DNA from 2 places in the Streptomyces sp. NPDC001381 genome. Region 2 is predicted to be linked to the other one. Evidence: predicted binding sites of a transcription regulator. Region 2 holds the regulator's gene; the other holds the start of a gene.

Region 1 (9,277 bases), on a different contig from region 2:
GCCCCGTGCAGAGAACGGACCCCCGGACTCCGGGTCACTACGCTTCTGCCATGACAACGGCTCTCATCACGGGTTCGACCGCGGGCATCGGTGCCGCGTTCGCCCGCAGACTGGCGGCGGACGGGCATGATCTCGTCCTCGTCGCACGCGACACCAAACGGCTGCGCGAGCAGGCGACCGAACTGCACGACCGGCACGGCATCGAGGCGGAGGTGCTGACCGCCGACCTCGCCACGGACACCGGCATCGAGGCGGTGGCCGCCCGGCTCGGCGACCGCAAGAACCCCGTCGACCTGCTGATCAACAACGCGGGCTTCGGCAACAAGGGGCGCTATCTCGACGTCTCGATGGCCGACGAGCTGCGGATGCTGAAGGTGCACTGCGAGGCGGTGCTGCGGCTGACCTCGGCGGCGACGGCGACCATGCGGGAGCGGGGCCGCGGCGGGGTCGTCAACGTCGCGTCCGTGGCGGCGTTCGTGCCGCGCGGGACGTACGGGGCGTCGAAGGCGTGGGTCGTGCAGTTCACGCAGGGCGCGGCCAGGGACCTGGCGGGCAGCGGGGTGCGGCTGATGGCGCTGTGCCCGGGTTTCGTGCGGACCGAGTTCCACGAGCGGGCCGGGATGGGCACGGACAACATCCCGGGCTGGATGTGGCTGGACGCGGACAAGCTGGTCGCGGCCGCGCTGCACGACCTGGCGCGCGGGAAGTCACTGTCGATTCCCGACCCGCGCTACAAGGCGCTGATGGGCCTGGTGAAGGTGACGCCGCGCTCGCTGCTGGGCGGGATCAGCTCCAGGACGGGACGGAAGTACGGCCCCCGGTAGGGGCGATCGGCGTACGGCCCTCAGGTAGTTGACGGACGTACGGCTTTGTGAAGGTGTGGGACGTACGGCTCGGCAGGAGGCGGACGGGGCTCGGCAGTAGGGGAACGGGCCTCGCCGGCAAGCGGGTGACGTCGGCGCTCCGGTGGGAAGATGGGCGTGTCGGAAGACCGGACCCAGGGGGGCCGGAGGCGGTGTCATGACGTTCGTACAGCTCATCGACTGCAAGACCAGTCGGTTCGACGAGATGAACCGGCTGATGGACACATGGGTCGAACAGACCAAGGGGAAGCGGACGGCGACGCACGCGGTGGTCGGCAAGGACCGCTCGGACGCGTCGCACTTCATCGAGATCGTGGAGTTCCCGTCGTACGAGGAGGCGATGCGGAACTCGAACCTGCCCGAGACCGACAAGATCTTCCGGGATCTGGTGGCCCTGTGCGACGAGATGCCCACGTTCACGGATCTCGACGTCGTCCGGGACGAGAAGTTGTACACGGAGACCTCGCGGCGCTTCTTCGAGACGGTGGCCCTGCACGGGGAGCTGCCTCCGCTCGACGGTCTGCTCGCCCAGGACTACCACGACCACGATCCGGCCAACGAGCAGGACACCATCGGGATGGACGCGATGCGCCGCGAGGTGGAGAGGTGGCGCGGCGGCTTCGACTTCTCCTTCGACATCGAGGACCAGCTCGCCCAGGACGACCGTGTGTGCAGCAGGTGGACCTGGCGCGGCGCCCACAAGGGCGAGTTCATGGGCCTCCCGGCGACCGGCAGGCAGGTCACCATGACCGGGACGACCGTCCACCGCTTCGACCGGAGCGGCAAGATCGCCGAGGCCTGGTGGCAGTACGACCGCCTGGGCCTGATGGCGCAACTGGGCGCCTTGGACGCACTGGAGACCTGACGGCGAAGCCGTGGGGGCGGGCGGTGTCCCGTCCGAGGATCACCCGCGGTGTCCGCGGACGCGCCGATGCCCGGCCCCCCGCGTGTGCGGAGGGCCGGGCATCGGTGGTGCCGGGTGGTGAGGGCGCCTCGGGTCAGTGGGCGTGGCCGTGGCCGTGGCCCGCGGCGGCCGGCTCTTCCTCTTCCTTCTTCTCGACGACCAGGGTCTCGGTCGTCAGGAGGAGGGAGGCGATGGAGGCGGCGTTCTCCAGGGCGGAGCGGGTGACCTTGACCGGGTCGATGACGCCGGCCTTGACCAGGTCGCCGTACTCGCCGGTCGCGGCGTTGAAGCCCTGGCCCTTCTCGAGCTCGGCGACCTTGGAGGTGATGACGTAGCCCTCCAGGCCGGCGTTCTCGGCGATCCAGCGCAGCGGCTCGACGACGGCGCGGCGGACGACGGCGACACCGGTCGCCTCGTCGCCGGTCTTGCCGAGGTCGCCCTCGAGGACCTTGGCGGCGTGGACCAGAGCGGAGCCACCACCGGAGACGATGCCCTCCTCGACCGCGGCACGGGTCGCGGAGATGGCGTCCTCCAGACGGTGCTTCTTCTCCTTCAGCTCCACCTCGGTGGCGGCGCCGACCTTGATCACGCACACGCCGCCGGCCAGCTTGGCGAGGCGCTCCTGGAGCTTCTCGCGGTCCCAGTCGGAGTCGGTGTTCTCGATCTCGGCCTTGATCTGGGCGACGCGACCGTGGACGTCCTCGGTCTTGCCGGCGCCGTCGACGATCGTGGTGTCGTCCTTGGTGACGGTGACGCGGCGGGCGGAGCCGAGCACGTCGACGCCGACCTGGTCGAGCTTGAGGCCGACCTCCTCGGAGATGACGGTGGCGCCGGTGAGGGTGGCCATGTCCTGCAGCATCGCCTTGCGGCGGTCACCGAAGCCGGGGGCCTTGACGGCGACCGCGTTGAAGGTGCCGCGGATCTTGTTGACGACGAGGGTGGAGAGCGCCTCGCCCTCCAGGTCCTCGGCGATGATCAGCAGCGGCTTGGAGGAGTTGGTCTGGATGACCTTCTCCAGCAGCGGCAGCAGGTCGGCGATCGAGGAGATCTTGCCCTGGTTGATGAGGATGTAGGGGTCCTCCAGGACGGCCTCCATGCGCTCCTGGTCCGTCACGAAGTACGGCGACAGGTAGCCCTTGTCGAAGGCCATGCCCTCGGTGAAGTCCAGCTCCAGACCGAAGGTGTTGGACTCCTCGACGGTGATGACACCGTCCTTGCCGACCTTGTCCATCGCCTCGGCGATGAGCTCGCCGACCTGCTGGTCCTGGGCGGACAGCGCGGCGACGGCGGCGATGTCGGACTTCTCGTCGATCGGGCGGGCCGAGGCGAGCAGGTCGTCGGAGACGGCCTTGACCGCGGCGTCGATGCCCTTCTTCAGGGCGGCCGGGGAGGCGCCGGCGGCGACGTTCCTCAGGCCCTCGCGCACCAGCGCCTGGGCGAGCACGGTGGCGGTGGTGGTGCCGTCACCCGCGATGTCGTTGGTCTTGGTCGCCACCTCCTTCACCAGCTGCGCGCCGAGGTTCTCGTACGGGTCCTCGATCTCGACCTCACGGGCGATGGTGACGCCGTCGTTGGTGATGGTCGGGGCGCCGAACTTCTTGTCGATGACGACGTTGCGACCCTTGGGGCCGATCGTCACCTTGACCGTGTCGGCCAGCTTGTTGACGCCGCGCTCGAGGGCGCGACGGGCGTCCTCGTCGAACTTCAGGATCTTCGCCATGACAGCGGGAGCCCTCTCGGAAATCTGTGGGTGAAAAAGGCACTGCGCCCCGGGCGCCCGGCTTCTTATGTGGTCGCGGGGGCCAGGGGCGCAGCGTCAAGCATCACATGTGCTCGGGTGAACTACTTCTCGATGATCGCGAGGACGTCGCGAGCCGAGAGGACGAGGTACTCCTCGCCGTTGTACTTCACCTCGGTGCCGCCGTACTTGCTGTACAGGACGACGTCGCCGACCTTGACGTCGAGCGGAAGACGCTCGCCGTTCTCGAAGCGGCCCGGGCCCACGGCGAGGACGGCGCCCTCCTGGGGCTTCTCCTTCGCGGTGTCCGGGATGACCAGGCCAGAGGCCGTGGTCTGCTCGGCGTCGAGCGGCTGGACCACGATGCGGTCCTCGAGCGGCTTGATGGCAACCTTGGAGCTGGCGGTCGTCACGATCCGACCTCCCCCTTCGGAGATCTCACGGGGTTAACTGTCTGAGGTGGCGACCAGGTCGATCCGTCGTCGCGGGTGCCGGACCTGCCCGTCGCTTTGTTGGCACTCTCCAGTGGGGAGTGCCAGAGCCGAGACTATGACCGTGATTAGCACTCGGTCAAGCGGACTGCTAATGCCCGCGGCGCGTCGGTGGGGTTTTCGGCCCTGAACGGCCCTCTTCCCCGACCGCCGGACGGGCTGGAGGCCGCCGGCCGGCGCTGAGGAGTCCCGGGAGATGGTCCTCCAGCCTGCCCACCGTCAGCCCCCGCTCCCGCACCCGGCGCAGCAGGCGTGCCGTCCGTTCCCGCAGGCCCGGTCCGGCCGTCTCGTCCGGGTCGACGGCGATGATGTCGCCGGGGCGGAGGTCCGGCGTGCCGTGGGTGTAGGTGAGGCCGGCCGGGCCCATGGCGGCGCGCCACAGGACGACGGCCGCGATGCCGCAGTCGGCCGCGGCGCGCAGCGTGGTGGTGTCGTAGGTGCCGTAGGGCGGGCGGAAGAGCCGGGGGCGCAGGCCGAAGCGGGAGCGGAGTTTCTCCTGCTGGCCGCAGATCTCGGCGCGCTGTCCGGCGTAGGGGAGGCCGCGCAGGGCCGCGTGGTCGAGGGTGTGGTTCTGGAGCGTGGCGCCGACCGAGCGCAGGCGGGCGAAGTGGCCGTAGCCGGGGCCGACCACGCTGTCGGTGAGGAACACGCTGACGGGCAGGCGGAGTTCGCGGACCATGTCGACGAAGCGGGGGTCGCGTTCGGCGCCGTCGTCGTAGGTGAGGAAGACGACCTTGTCGCGGGTGGGGATGTGGTCGACGACCGGCGGGAGGGCCGCCCGGGCGGGGCTGCCGGCCAGCGGTCCCGAGGACCGGGCGGGTGCGGGGGCCGCCGCCGACGGGGCCCGGCGGTGGTGGGCCCGTCCGGTGGCCGGGGCCTGCGGGCGCACCCGTTCCGCCGCCTTCCTGCCCAGCCGTTCGATCGGGTCGACGGACTGGGCGCAGCCGCCCAGTGCCGTCACCGTCAGCGCCAGCAGTACGGCCACCAGCCCCCGCGTCCTCACAGGTAGTCCTCCAGGCGTGCCACCGCGTACCCCTTCTCCGTGACCTTGTTCAGGAACCGCCGGACCATGTCGGGCATGGTGCCCTTCCAGTCGCCCCGGCCGCGGAAGTGGCTCAGGACGATGTCGCCGGGGTGGAGGTCCCGGTCCCACTCGCGGTACTCCCAGTGGTCCGCGAAGACCTCCTCGTCCCAGAGTGGGGCGTACTTCACCCCGCAGGACTTCGCGGCGATCAGCGTGTCGCGGTTGTAGTTGCCGTAGGGCGGCCGGAAGAGGGTGGGGCTCCTGCCGTACCGCTCGCGGATCACCTTCTGCATGCCGCAGATCTCGTCGCGCTGCCGCCGGTAGGACAGGCCGGGAAGGTAGGGGTGGTGGAGGGTGTGGTTGTTCAGGGTCACCCCCGCGGCCTGCATCCTCTTGAAGTACGCGTAGTCGTCGCGGATGAGGTAGTCGCTGAGGAAGGCCGTGTACGGGATCCTCAGCTCGCGCATCATCCGCAGGAACCCCGGGTCCTTCTCGGCGCCGTCGTCGATGGTGAGGAAGACGACCTTGTCCCTGGTGGGGACGGTGGTGAAGACGGGCGGGAGTCCGAGTTCCCCGTGGTCGCGCACCTCGAAGCCGTCCCGGGTGGTGATCCCGGGCTTCTTCGCGGGCGGGGCGGGCGGGGTCAGCGGGACCTTCCTCAGGCCCCAGCGCCGGGCGGCGGCGACCCGGGCCGTCTGTTCGGCGCGCAGGCGGTCGGCGTACGAGTGGAGGGCGCGGACCTGGGGCGCGGCCTCTCCGGCCTGCTGGCCGGGGGCGGGGTCGGGGTCGGTCCCGGCGCCCGCCGGGTCACCGCCCTCCGCACAGCCCGCCACGATCGCGGTCGCGGCCAGCAGCGCGAGGCCACCCCGCACCCCGGCCCGCCGGCGCCCACCGCCCCGCCCGCGCACTCCGGCCCGCCGGCGCCCGTCTCCCCACCCCCGCATCCCGGCCCCCCGCCCCCCGTCACCCGGCCCCCTCACACCGGCCCGTGGGCCCCCGGTCCACCCGGCACCGCCGGTCGCACCACCGGTCGCACCACCGGTCGCCCCGCCGGTCGCGCCACCCACAGCGGCCCCCTCCTCCCGCCCGGAGCCCGCCCCCTGCCCATCAGCGTCATTTTTGTCATTTTGTACGACAGATCCCATGGCGCCGGATCTTCCCAGCCCCGGCCCCGGGACCCGCCCCGACACCGCCGCCGGAGCCGCCCCGTCCACCGACCGGACCACAGGAGGACCGGCTGCCGGGGTGCGGGGCCGCGGCGGCGAGCGGCGGCCCAGGTGACGGCGGGCCTGGGCCGGCCGCGGCACCACGCGGCGCTCCCCTGACCGACAATGACCCCGTGAACGACCTCGCCCCGCTCCTCACCCCCGAGGGCCGCGCCCTCCTCGACGCCGTGCGGGGGACCGCCCCCGCCGATGAGCTCGCCGTCGCCACGCGGCTGCGCCGCGACCACCCCGCCGAGCTGGTGTCGGCGGCGCTCGGACAGGCCCGGCTGCGGCAGCGGGCGGTGGCGAAGTTCGGGGCCGAGGACGCCGGGCGGATGTTCTTCACGCCCCACGGCGTCGAGCAGTCGACACGGGCGAGCGTGGCCGCGTACCGGGCCGAGCGGATGAGGAGGCTCGGGGTGACCTCCGTCGCCGACCTGTGCTGCGGGATCGGCGGGGACGCCATCGCCCTCGCCCGGGCGGGGATCCGGGTCCTGGCCGTCGACAGAGATCCACTGACGGCCGCGGCCGCGCGGGCCAACGCGGACGCGCTCGGGCTCGCCGGCCTGGTGGACGTACGGGAGGCGGACGTGACGGAGGTGGACACGAGGGGCTACGACGCCGTGTTCGTCGATCCGGCGCGGCGTGGGGGGCGTGGGCGGATCTTCGATCCCGAGGCCTACTCCCCGCCCCTGTCCTGGGCCGTGTCGGCCGCCCGCTCCGCTCCCCGCGCCGCCCTGAAGATCGCGCCCGGTGTGCCGCACGAGGCGGTCCCGGACGAGGCCGAGGCCGAGTGGATCTCGGACGGCGGGGACGTGAAGGAGGCGGTGCTGTGGTTCGGCACCGAGCCGGGGGCCGTGCGGGCGACGCTGCTGCCGGGGCCGCGGACCCTGCTCGGAACCGGGCTGCCCGACCCCGCCGTCCGGCCGCTCGGCCGCTTTCTCTACGAGCCCGACGGCGCCGTCATCCGCGCCCATCTCGTCGCCGAGGTGGCCCGGGACCTGGACGGCGGGCTGATCGACGAGACCATCGCGTACGTCACCGCCGACGACCTCCGCCCCACCCCGTACGCCTCCGCCTACGAGATCACCGACCAGCTCCCCTTCAACGTGAAGAAGCTGAAGGCGCTGCTGCGCGAGCGCGAGGTCGGGATCCTGACCGTGAAGAAGCGGGGGTCGGCCGTGGAGCCGGAGGAGCTGCGCAGGAAGGTGCTGCCCAAGGGGCACGGGCCGAACTCCGCGACCGTGTTCCTGACCCGCGTGGCGGGGGCCCCGACGATGCTCGTCGGGGCCCCCGCACGGACGGTCGCTACTGCCGGTGGGCCGTCTTGAGCGGCTCCATGTTCGGGTCGGCCCCGACCGGGCCCGTCCGCTCCACCGTGGCGGCCTGGCCGTCGTTGGTGCGCAGCGCGAACGTCGCGGCCCGCGTGCTCGCGGGGATGACGCCGTTGTAGTACGGGCGGTAGTCGAAGTAGCTGCTGCCCGCGCTGATCGAGGCGCCCACGGTGTCCAGCGCCTGCGGGGTGACCGCGCCGGTGTTGCCGAAGGCGGCCGTGAAGCCGGTGCTCGCGGACTCCCGCAGCAGGTAGTTCTTGACCTCGGCGGAGAGGGCGGGCCGGGTGGTCCACAGGACCGGTCCGAAGACGTTCATGGCGCCGGCCGCGGACACCCCGTCACGCCACTGGCCGGTGTAGGCGAGCGCGGTCTGGCTCGGTGCCGACCACCAGAACCTGGCGAGGTTAACCGAGATCGCCGCGTCCGTGCCGCCCGGCACCGGGTAGTAGGAGTACGTCGACGGCCACCGGGAGAAGCCGGTGTGGGTGAGCGCGTACTTCGCCGCCGAACCGACCGGGATGATCATGGTCTTGTCGGGGTTCAGGCTGTTGAGGTACGACTTCACCGACGCGGTGAGCTTCGTGCCGTTGGTGAGGACGACACCGCCCGCGCTGCTGCCGCCGTCGGCGCCGGCCGCCGCCGCGGCGGAGAGGGCCGCCCGGTACTCGGTGCCGCCGGCCAGGAAGACGTACTTCGGGGTGGTGCTGACGGCCTTCGCCACGGCGACCGAGGTCGCGTAACGGTCCGCGCCGGACACCCGCTTCGGGACGTAGCCGAGGGACTTCAGCTGCGTGGCGACCGTGCCGCTGAGGACGGACGTGCCGCCGACCAGGTACACGGTCCTCCCCGGCTTCAGCGCCCGCTTCAGCTCCTTCTTCACCGCCGACGACAGCCCGGACCTCGGGGTCATCAGCACCGGGCCCTGCTTCTTGCCGGCCAGGGCGGGCGCGGTGACGGCGTACGCCGCGTCGTCCCGGTTGACCAGCACGGCGGACTTGGCGTTCATCAGGCCGGGCACGCTCTCGCCGAGCGTGTTCCAGGTCCAGCGGGAGGAGGCGATGTTGGTGGCGTAGGCGTCCGTGCCCCAGACCCGGCCGACCCCGTTCCTGCGCAGGGGCTGCCAGCTGGGGTTGTTGACGGAACTGCTGCGCGAGGCGTCCGTGACGGCCGTCAGCGCGCCGGTGGCGGTGTCGGCGTACTCGATGGTGTGCACGTCGTTGCTGTACGGCGAGGTGTGGGCGTCGAAGACGATCCGCGTGCCGGTCGGCGACCAGGACGGGTTGGCGTACCAGCGCGGGCCGGTGGTGAGCTGCTTGGCGTCGGTGCCGTCCGCGTTCGCCGTGAACACCTGCGGGATGCCGTCGGTGTCCTTGCGGACGAACGCCAGCTTGGTGCCGTCCGGGGAGTAGGCCGGCTGCTCGGCGTCGGCGAGGACGCGCCGGACGGTCCGCGCGGCGCCGTCGTAGACGTGGACCGCGGGGGTGCCGGTGCAGTCGCCGGTGCGGCGCTCGAACGCGAGCAGGCCCGTGGAGCTCACGCTCGGCTCGCTGTCGCAGACCGTGGCCGGCTCCTGGGACGCCGTCAGCAGCGGACGGGGTGCCCACGAGCCGTCGGAGGGGCCGTAGACGATCTGGCCGCCGGTGGAGAAGACGACGTAGCGGCCGCCCCACCAGAAGGCCAGGTCCTCGTACGCGGCGCTGGAGCGCACCCCCTCCGCC
Region 2 (9,277 bases):
AGACGGTCTGGCCGGCGCCGGTGCCGGTGTTGAAGACGATGCGGTAGCTCTCCAGCTTGTCCTCGTCGGCTACGGCCTGCGTCTCGCGCAGTACGTCGGCGGCGAGCTGCGGCGCCTCGGCGGCCAGTACGGCGGCGTCCTTGTAGTGCGCCTTCGGGATCACCAGGACGTGCGTCGGGGCCTGCGGGTTGATGTCCCGGAACGCCACGGTCGTCTCCGTCTCCCGGACGATCGTCGCCGGGATGTGCCCTTCGACGATCTTGCAGAACAGGCAGTCGTCCTGCGGTTCCCCGGCCATGGGGTCTCCTTTGCGGCGGGTGATCTCTTACGGGGCATCGTAGCGAGCGGTGGCTGGACGACGGCCACCTCTTCGCCCACCGAGTCGGGTGGTCGGCGGGCACAGGCCGGGGGTACCAGGGGGCGGAGCCCCCTGGACGGTCACGGCAGCGCGGGGGGCGTCCTGGCCGGCGTCGACTCCAGCGCGGCCAACGCCAGCCGTACCGCCTCGTCCAGCTGGACGTCCCTCCCCGCCGCGTGGTCCTGCGGAGCACAGACCACCTCGACGTCCGGGTCGACGCCGTGGTTCTCCACGCCCCACCCGTAACCCTCCAGCCAGATCGCGTACTTGGGCTGGGTGACGAGGGTGCCGTCGACCAGGTGGTAGCGGCTGTCGATACCGATCGTGCCGCCCCAGGTGCGGGTGCCGACCACCGGTCCGATCCCGAGCGCCTTGATCGCCGCGTTGACGATGTCCCCGTCGGACCCGGAGAACTCGTTGGCGACGGCGACCACGGGCCCCCGGGGCGCGTCCTCCGGATAGCTGAACGGCCGCATGCCGCGCGGCACGTCCCAGCCGACGATCCGCCGCGCCAGCTTCTCCACGACCAGCTGCGAGGTGTGTCCGCCCCGGTTCTCCCGGACGTCCACGACCAGCCCCTCACGGGCCACCTCCACCCGCAGGTCGCGGTGGATCTGGGCCCAGCCGGGCGCCTGCATGTCCGGCACGTGGAGATAGCCGAGCCGGCCTCCCGAGATCTCGTGCACATACGCCCGCCGGTCCGCGACCCACGCGTGGTAGCGCAGCGCCTCCTCGTCGGCGACGGGGACCACGACCGCGTGCCGCGGCTCGCCCCCGCCGGAGGGCGAGACGGTCAGTTCCACCACCTTGCCCGCCGTGCCGACGAGCAGCGGGCCGGGGCCCGTCACCGGGTCCACCGGATGCCCCGACACGGCGACGATCGCGTCCCCGGCCCGCACCGCGACGCCGGGCGCGGCGAGCGGCGAGCGGGCGTCGGGGTCGGAGGTCTCCGAGGGCAGCACCCGGTCGATGCGCCAGCTGCCGTCCTCGTGCCGGGAGATGTCGGCGCCGAGCAGCCCCTGGCGGGCGCCCCGGCCGAAGCCGCCGCGGGGCGAGACGTAGGCGTGCGAGGTGCCCAGCTCGCCGTGCACCTCCCAGAGCACGTCGACCAGGTCGTCGTGGGTGGCGACCTTCTCCAGCAGCGGCCGGTAGCGGTCCAGGACGCCGTCCCAGTCCACCCCTCCCAGGTCCGCCCGCCAGAAGTTGTCCCGCATGATGCGGCCGGTCTCGTCGTACATCTGCCGCCACTCGGCGGCCGGGTCGACCAGCTGCCGGATCCGGCCGAGGTCGACGGTGATGTTGCTGTCGCTGTCCTCGTCGCCGGAGGCGCGCCGGTCGCTGGGTACGACCTTGAGCTTGCCGTCGGTCCACAGCAGCAGCCGCTTGCCGTCGCCGCTGACCTCGTAGCCGTCGGCGTCGGCGGCGAGGTGCTCGATGCGCTGCTGGACGAGGTCGTAGCGCTCCAGCTCGGTGTTCGGATCGGGGTCGTCGGGGGTGGCGCGGGAGGCGCCGAGGACGCCGCGCACGGGGTGCCGCAGCCACAGCACGCCGTCCTTGGCCGCCGCGAGGCCGGAGTAGCGGCCGGCCTCGACCGGGAAGGGCACTATCCGGTCGGCGAGGCCCTCGAGGTCGATCCGGGTGGCCGGGGTGCCCTCGCTGTCGGGCGTCTCGTCCTTGTCGGGCGCGTCGAAGGGGCGGCCGTGCCGCTGCGGGCCGAACGGCGACGGCGTCGTCGCGGCCAGGGTGATCAGGTGCGGGCGGGCGCCGGCCGGGAAGGAGAGGTCGAAGACGTGCTCGTCGTAGACCGGGTCGAAGGCGCGCGTGGACAGGAACGCGAGGTGCTTGCCGTCGAGGGTGAAGGCGGGCGCGTAGTCGCGGAAGCGCAGCGGGGTCGCCTCGGTGACCGACAGGTCGGTGACGTTGGCGAGCTTGAGCTGGGCGAGCGGGCGCGGGCCGGGGTGCGACCAGGCGAGCCACGCCGAGTCGGGCGAGAAGACCAGGTCGCCGACGTCGCCGTCGGCGCTGCGGTCGACCTCGCGGACCTCGCCGCTCTCCCGTTCGACGAGCAGCAGCCGCCCGTCGTGCGAGGCGACGGCGGCCCGGCTGCCGTCGGGCGCCATGGCGAGTTCCAGGACCCGGCCGAGCCGTCCGGCCGCGAGCCGGCGCGGGGCGGCGCCCGCGACGGGCCCGGTGGCCGGGGCGAACTCCAGGGCGTCCTCGCCCTCGGCGTCCGTCACCCACACCACCCACTCCTCGCCCTCCGTGCGGAAGGTGCGCGGCAGCCGGGCCCGCACCCCCGGCTCGGCGGCGAGCGCCCGCGCGGGCCCGGAGCGGTGGGTCACCCAGTGCACGGCCCCGCGCACCTCGACGGCGCTGCCGCGCGCGGTGTGGTCCGGCGCGGCCCCGCCCAGCCACCGCGAGGGGGTCACCGGGTACGGGCGGCGGTCGGTGCGCTGCCCGCCGAGGCGGACGTCGAGACGGCGCGGTTCGGCACCGTCGAGGTCGTCGAGCAGCCACAGCTCCCCCGCCGACATGTACACGATCCGGGTGCCGTCGCCGGTGGCGTGCCGGGCGTAGAAACCGTCCAGCAGGGTGTGGCGCCGCAGGTCGGACCCGTCGGCGAGGGACGAGTACAGCGCGCCGGTGCCCTCGTGGTCGGAGAGGAACGCGATCCTGTCCCCGGCCCACACCGGGTACTCGATGTTCCCGTCGAGCTCGGTGTGCAGCCGGACGAAGTCGCCGGTGCCGTCCCGGTCGATCCACAGCTTGCCCGCCGTGCCGCCCCGGTAGCGCTTCCAGTAGGCGGCCTCGCGGCCCATCGGCGCGGACAGCAGCACGGTGTGCGGGCCGTGGGCCACGGCGCCGACCGGGCCGTACGGCAGTGTGGTGGCCGGTCCGCCGTCGACCGGGACGGCCCGCGCCCAGCTGCGGCGCAGGGTGGCCTGGTCGTGGGTGCTGACGGCGAGGACCTGGCCCTGCGGGGTCCAGCCGCGCACCCGGGTCTGCCAACTCCCCCAGTACGTCAGGCGGGTGGCCGGTCCGCCGTCGACCGGGGCGATGTGCACCTCGGGGGCGCCGTCGCGGGTGGAGGCCCAGGCGACGGTGGTGCCGTCGGGCGAGATACGGGGTGAGGAGACCGGTACGTTGTCGGCGCTGACCCGCCAGGCGCGCCCTCCGTCGAGGGGCGCGAGCCACACGTCGTCCTCGGCGGCGAAGGCCACCAACTCGCCGTGCAGGTGCGGGTGTCGGAAGTATGCGGCAGGCGTCGCGGACTGTGTCACCAGGTCACTCTATGCAAGGACGGCACCGCAGGTCAGGGGTTTCGATCACTTCTGTCCGCCACTGCCCTGCACGGTCCGGGTGACGGTCACGGTGACCGTGACGGTCGGCTGCCCGCCGGGCCGCGCCGAGCCGGACGGCCCGACCGGCGAGGGCGTCGCGGATCCGCAGTCCCCGAGCCCGCTGACCCGGAACACCTCCTTCTTGCCGACGACCGCCCGCAGGTCACCCCGCACACACTTGCCGTCGACCGCGCGCACGACCTTGCCGTCCACGCTGACGTCCCGTCCGTCGCCGGTCTCCCCCTGGCACTCGACGGAGACGAGACGGTCCTCGGTGCCGCCGGTGCAGGTCAGCCAGCGCACGTCGACGTCCCGCCGCTCGATCTCCGCCGTGGCGGCCTGGTCGGTCGTGTACGCCACGGAGGCGCTGCCCACCCCGCCGCCCGGCTCGCAGGCCACGGCGCCGCCCACGGCCACCGGCACGACCAGGAGAAGGCGCATCCGCCTCAAGGCTCCCATGGAGGGCAGCCTGCCACTCACGGAGACGGCGCGACAGCCCGTATGCGGCCACGCTCTACGCTGAACTCATGCGCGACCGACGCCGCCTGAGAAGTCTCGTCGTGGACGACACCACCACTTATCTGTGGAGGGTCCGTCACCGGCACGAGCCCTGCCGGGAGATCCTCACCCTGTTGCGGGACGGGGTCCGCACCCGGATCGTCTTCCGGACCGGGGACGGCCACTACGCCGGCGACGGCGCGTACACCCACACCGGCGGTGTGGGCGACCGCCACCACCACCTCAACCTCCACCGCCCGGGCGTCGTACGCGCCCTGGTCGACGAGGCGGTCCGACGCGGACTGCTGCCCTCGACGGAGGACTTGGACGGCTGGGAACTGTTCCCCGCGGTGACCCCCGACTGAACACCCCGACACCGACGAGGACCGACGGCCCGTCCGGCCGGGATCAGGACCAGCGGCCCGTCCGGCCGAGGATCAGGGCCGTGGCGGCCGTTCCGGCGGTCGAGGTGCGGAGCACGCTGCGGCCCAGCCGGTACGCCCTGGCACCCGCCTGTTCGAAGAGCGCCAACTCGTCCGGGGAGACGCCCCCTTCGGGTCCGACGACGAGCACGATCTCGCCCTCGGCGGGGAGTTGGGCGGTGGCCAGCGGCTCGCTGCCGTAGTCGCGGTCCTCGTGCAGCACGGCGGCGAAGTCGGCCCGCGCCAGGATGTCCGCCACCTGCTTGGTGGTCGCCGCGTCGGCGACCAGGGGGAAGCGGACCCGGCGGGACTGCTTGCCGGCCTCACGGGCGGTGGCCCGCCACTTCGCGAGCGCCTTCAGCCCCCGCTCGCCCTTCCACTGCGTGATGCAGCGGGAGGCGGCCCACGGGACGATCGCGTCGACACCGGTCTCGGTCATCGTCTCGACGGCCAGCTCGCCCCGGTCCCCCTTCGGCAGCGCCTGGACGACGGTGACGCGGGGCGACTCGACGGGCTCCTCGACGACGTCCTTCAGGCTCACGACCAGCCGGTCCCGGCCCTCGGCGGCGAGCACCTCGCCCTCCGCCCAGTGCCCTGCCCCGTCGGTGAGGACGACCGCCTCACCGGCCCGCAGCCGCTTCACCGAGACGGCGTGCCGTCCCTCGGGCCCCTCCAGCACGAACGCGCCGCCGCGGGTCAGCTCGTCGACGACGAACACCGGCGCGGTCACGAGACGCCCTGCTCACCGGCCGGACGCCGGGCCAACGCCGCCCGTGCCGCCTCGAGTTCGGACACCAGGACCTCCACCAGCCGCCCGGCGGGAAGCTCCCGGGCCATCCGGTGTCCCTGGCCCGCCCACAGCGCCATGCCCTGCGCGTCGCCCGCCTTGGCGGCGGCCTTGCGCAGCGGCGAGGTGAGGTGGTGGACCTCGGGGTAGGCGGCGGGGGCGTAGGGGCCGTGCTCGCGCAGGAAGCGGTTGACCAGGCCGCGGGCGGGGCGGCCGGAGAAGGCGCGGGTCAGTTCGGTGCGCACGAAGAGGGGGTTGGTCAGCGCCTCCTTGTGCACGGCGTGCGCGCCCGACTCGGGTGTGGCGAGGAACGCGGTGCCCAGCTGGGCCGCGCTCGCGCCGGCCGCGAGGACGGCGGCGATCTGGCTGCCGCGCATGATGCCGCCGGCGGCGACGATCGGCAGGCTCACGGCCTCGCGGACCTGGGCGATCAGGGAGAGCAGCCCGATGCCGGAGCCGTCGTTCTCGGGGACGTCCTTGTGGGTGCCCTGGTGGCCGCCCGCCTCCATGCCCTGCACGATCACGGCGTCCGCCCCGGCCTGCTCGACGGCCCCGGCCTCCTCGACGGAGGTCACGGTGACCAGGGTGAACGTGCCCGCGCGGCGCAGCGACTCCAGCGTGTCGGCGCCGGGGACGCCGAAGTGGAAGGACGCCACCGGCACCGGGTTGTCCAGCAGCACGGCGATCTTGGCGTCGTAGCCGTCGTCGCGGCCGCTGTCCGGGTCGCCCAGCTCGGTGTCGTACCAGCTGGACTCGCCGGCGAGCTGCTCGGCGTAGACCTGCACCGCGCCGGCGTCGAGGGGCGCGGCGCCGGCCGTCGCGGTGGACCCGTCGCCGGCGCCGGGCTGTTCGGGCTGCGGCATGAAGAGGTTCACGCCGAAGGGGCGGCCGGTGAGCCCCCGGAGCTGCTTGATCTCCTGGTACATGCCGTCGGCCGTCTTGTACCCGGCGGCGAGGAACCCGAGCCCGCCGGCCTCGGACACGGCGGCGGCGAGCTGGGGCACGGAGACGCCGCCCGCCATGGGGGCCTGCACGATCGGATGGGGGAAGAGATCGGTCAGCGCGGAGGACATGACGGCATGTTGTCACGTCCTCCGAACAAGTCCGAATCCGGCCGTCCCTCCGGCGAGGGTGTGACGGGACCAGCCGGTGTGGCAGTCGGGGCCGAGGCCCGTGCAGGGCCGCGGCGGGGGTCCGGGGGCGGCGGCGCCGGCAGCCCCCGGCTGCCCGTCAGCGGCCGTTGAACGCGTCCTTCAGCCGCGAGAACAGACCCTGCTGGCCCGGCTGGAACTGGCCCTGCGGCCGCTCCTCGCCGCGGAGCTTGGCCAGCTCGCGCAGCAGCCGTTCCTGCTCGGGGTCGAGCTTGGTCGGCGTCTGGACCTCGACATGGACGATGAGGTCGCCGCGGCCGCCGCCCCGCAGATGGGTCACGCCCCGGCCGTGCAGCGGGATCGACTGGCCGGACTGGGTGCCGGGCCGGATGTCGACCTCCTCCAGGCCGTCCAGCGTCTCCAGCGGCACCTTGGTGCCGAGGGCCGCCGCGGTCATCGGGAGCGTCACCGTGCAGTGCAGGTCGTCGCCGCGCCGCTGGAACATCGCGTGCGGCAGCTCGTGGATCTCGACGTACAGGTCACCGGCGGGGCCGCCGCCGGGGCCTACCTCGCCCTCGCCCGCGAGCTGGATGCGGGTGCCGTTGTCGACACCGGCCGGGATCTTGACCGTGAGCGTCCGCCGGGAGCGGATGCGGCCGTCGCCCGCGCACTCCGGGCACGGGGTGGGGACGACGGTGCCGAAGCCCTGGCACTGCGGGCAGGGCCGCGAGGTCATGACCTGGCCGAGGAAGGACCGGGTCACCTGGGAGACCTCGCCGCGGCCGCGGCACATGTCACAGGTCTGGGCCGTGGTGCCGGGGGCGGCGCCCTCACCGCTGCAGGTGCCGCAGACGACCGCCGTGTCGACCTGGATGTCCTTGGTCGTGCCGAAGGCGGCCTCCTCGAGGTCCACCTCCAGCCGGATCATCGCGTCCTGGCCGCGCCGGGTGCGCGAGCGCGGGCCGCGCTGGGACGCCGTGCCGAAGAACGCGTCCATGATGTCGGAGAAGTTGCCGAAGCCACCCGCCCCGAAGCCGCCCGCGCCGCCGCCCGCCTGCGAGAGGGGGTCGCCGCCGAGGTCGTAGACCTGCTTCTTCTGCGGGTCCGACAGCACCTCGTAGGCGGCGTTGATCTCCTTGAACCGCTCCTGGGTCTTCGGATCCGGGTTGACGTCCGGGTGCAGCTCGCGGGCGAGCCGGCGGAAGGCCTTCTTGATCTCTTCCTGCGACGCGTCGCGGCGCACGCCGAGAACGGCGTAGTAGTCCGTGGCCACTTACGACTCCGCCAGGATCTGTCCGACGTACCGTGCCACTGCGCGTACCGCTCCCATCGTTCCCGGGTAATCCATGCGGGTCGGTCCGACCACGCCGAGCTTGGCGACTGCCTCGCCGCCCGAACCGTAGCCGACCGACACCACGGAAGTGGAGTTGAGTCCCTCGTAGGCGTTCTCGTGACCGATGCGTACGGTCATGCCCGAATCCCCCGCCTCGCCCAGGAGCTTGAGGAGCACCACGTGCTCCTCCAGGGCCTCCAGGACGGGCCGGATGGTGAGGGGAAAGTCATGTCCGAAGCGGGTGAGATTGGCGGTGCCGCCGATCATCAGCCGCTCCTCGTTCTCCTCGACGAGCGTCTCCAGCAGCGTGGAGAGCACCGTCGAGACCGTGCCGCGGTCCTCGGCCTCGAAGGCGTCGGGCAGGTCCTCGACCAGACGCGGCACGTCCGTGAACCGGCGGCCCGCGACCCGGCTGTTGAGCCGCGCGCGTAGATCCGCCAGCGAGGTCTCCCCGAAGGGCGCCGGGCAGTCCACCATCCGCTGCTCGACGCGGCCGGTGTCCGTGATCAGCACGAGCATCAGCCGGGCCGGGGCGAGCGACAGCAGTTCCACGTGCCGCACGGTGGACCGGGTCAGCGACGGGTACTGCACGACGGCGACCTGCCGGGTGAGCTGGGCCAGCAGCCGCACCGTCCGCGCGACCACGTCGTCGAGGTCGACGGCGCCGTCGAGGAAGTTCTGGATGGCGCGCCGCTCGGGCGCGGTCATCGGCTTGACGCCGGCCAGCTTGTCGACGAACAGCCGGTAGCCCTTGTCGGTGGGGATGCGCCCGGCGCTGGTGTGCGGCTGGGCGATGTACCCCTCGTCCTCCAGGGCGGCCATGTCGTTGCGGACCGTCGCCGGGGACACGCCGAGGTTGTGCCGCTCGGTGAGCGCCTTCGAGCCCACGGGCTCCTCGGTGCCGACATAGTCCTGGACGATGGCGCGCAGTACTTGCAGCCTGCGTTCACTCAGCATCCGCGCACACCTCCAGAAGTAGTCCCCAGTCCCCTGGGCCGCCTGCCCTGGCACTCTTCACTTCCGAGTGCCAGCGTTCCCCGGCCCAGTGTACGGCTGTGGGGTACACCCCGGGCAAGGTCGGCCGGTGGCAGGGCGTCCTACCGTTAGCGTCCCGGTATGACGGTGACTTGGGAAGAGCTGGGGTGGGAGCAGGTCGCGGCCGGGGTCGGGCGGGTGCGGCTGCCGGGCTGGGACTGCACGGCCGGGCTGGTCGTCGGGGCGGGCGCGGTGCTGGTGGTGGACGCGGGGTCGAGCCTCGCGGAGGGCGCGCGGCTGCGGGCGCAGGCCGAGGAGCTGACCGGCGCGCGTGTGACCCATCTCGCGCTCACCCATCCGCACTTCGACCATGTGTTCGGTGCCGCGGCGTTCGCGGGCGCGGAGGTCTTCGGGGCGGTGGGCGTCGACACGGTACGGGCGGAGGAGCTGCGGGCGGACGCGGTGCGCAACG

The links. Region 2 encodes HrcA, which represses chaperone genes, less so after heat shock. Its sites were predicted from a motif close to TTNGCACTCNGNNNNNCNGAGTGCNAA; they were not measured.
Region 1: a site for HrcA is predicted at 4,018-4,044, ahead of groES (co-chaperone GroES). Genes of this name have one in related genera too.

Annotation. Positions count from the first base shown of each region.
Region 1 is NZ_JBIAWO010000003.1:745,476-754,752, forward strand. Features, by position in the region: gene ACFY2L_RS16980 (SDR family NAD(P)-dependent oxidoreductase) at 51-824, shown strand; gene ACFY2L_RS16985 (ester cyclase) at 1,021-1,728, shown strand; gene groL (chaperonin GroEL) at 1,862-3,487, opposite strand; gene groES (co-chaperone GroES) at 3,610-3,918, opposite strand; gene ACFY2L_RS17000 (polysaccharide deacetylase family protein) at 4,088-4,999, opposite strand; gene ACFY2L_RS17005 (polysaccharide deacetylase family protein) at 4,996-5,964, opposite strand; gene ACFY2L_RS17010 (methyltransferase domain-containing protein) at 6,360-7,556, shown strand; gene ACFY2L_RS17015 (cell wall-binding repeat-containing protein) at 7,534-9,277, opposite strand, start outside.
Region 2 is NZ_JBIAWO010000001.1:989,222-998,498, forward strand. Features, by position in the region: gene ACFY2L_RS04430 (histidine triad nucleotide-binding protein) at 1-298, opposite strand, end outside; gene ACFY2L_RS04435 (S41 family peptidase) at 439-3,639, opposite strand; gene ACFY2L_RS04440 (hypothetical protein) at 3,685-4,158, opposite strand; gene ACFY2L_RS04445 (hypothetical protein) at 4,227-4,562, shown strand; gene ACFY2L_RS04450 (16S rRNA (uracil(1498)-N(3))-methyltransferase) at 4,606-5,349, opposite strand; gene ACFY2L_RS04455 (nitronate monooxygenase) at 5,346-6,479, opposite strand; gene dnaJ (molecular chaperone DnaJ) at 6,637-7,770, opposite strand; gene hrcA (heat-inducible transcriptional repressor HrcA) at 7,771-8,787, opposite strand; gene ACFY2L_RS04470 (MBL fold metallo-hydrolase) at 8,947-9,277, shown strand, end outside.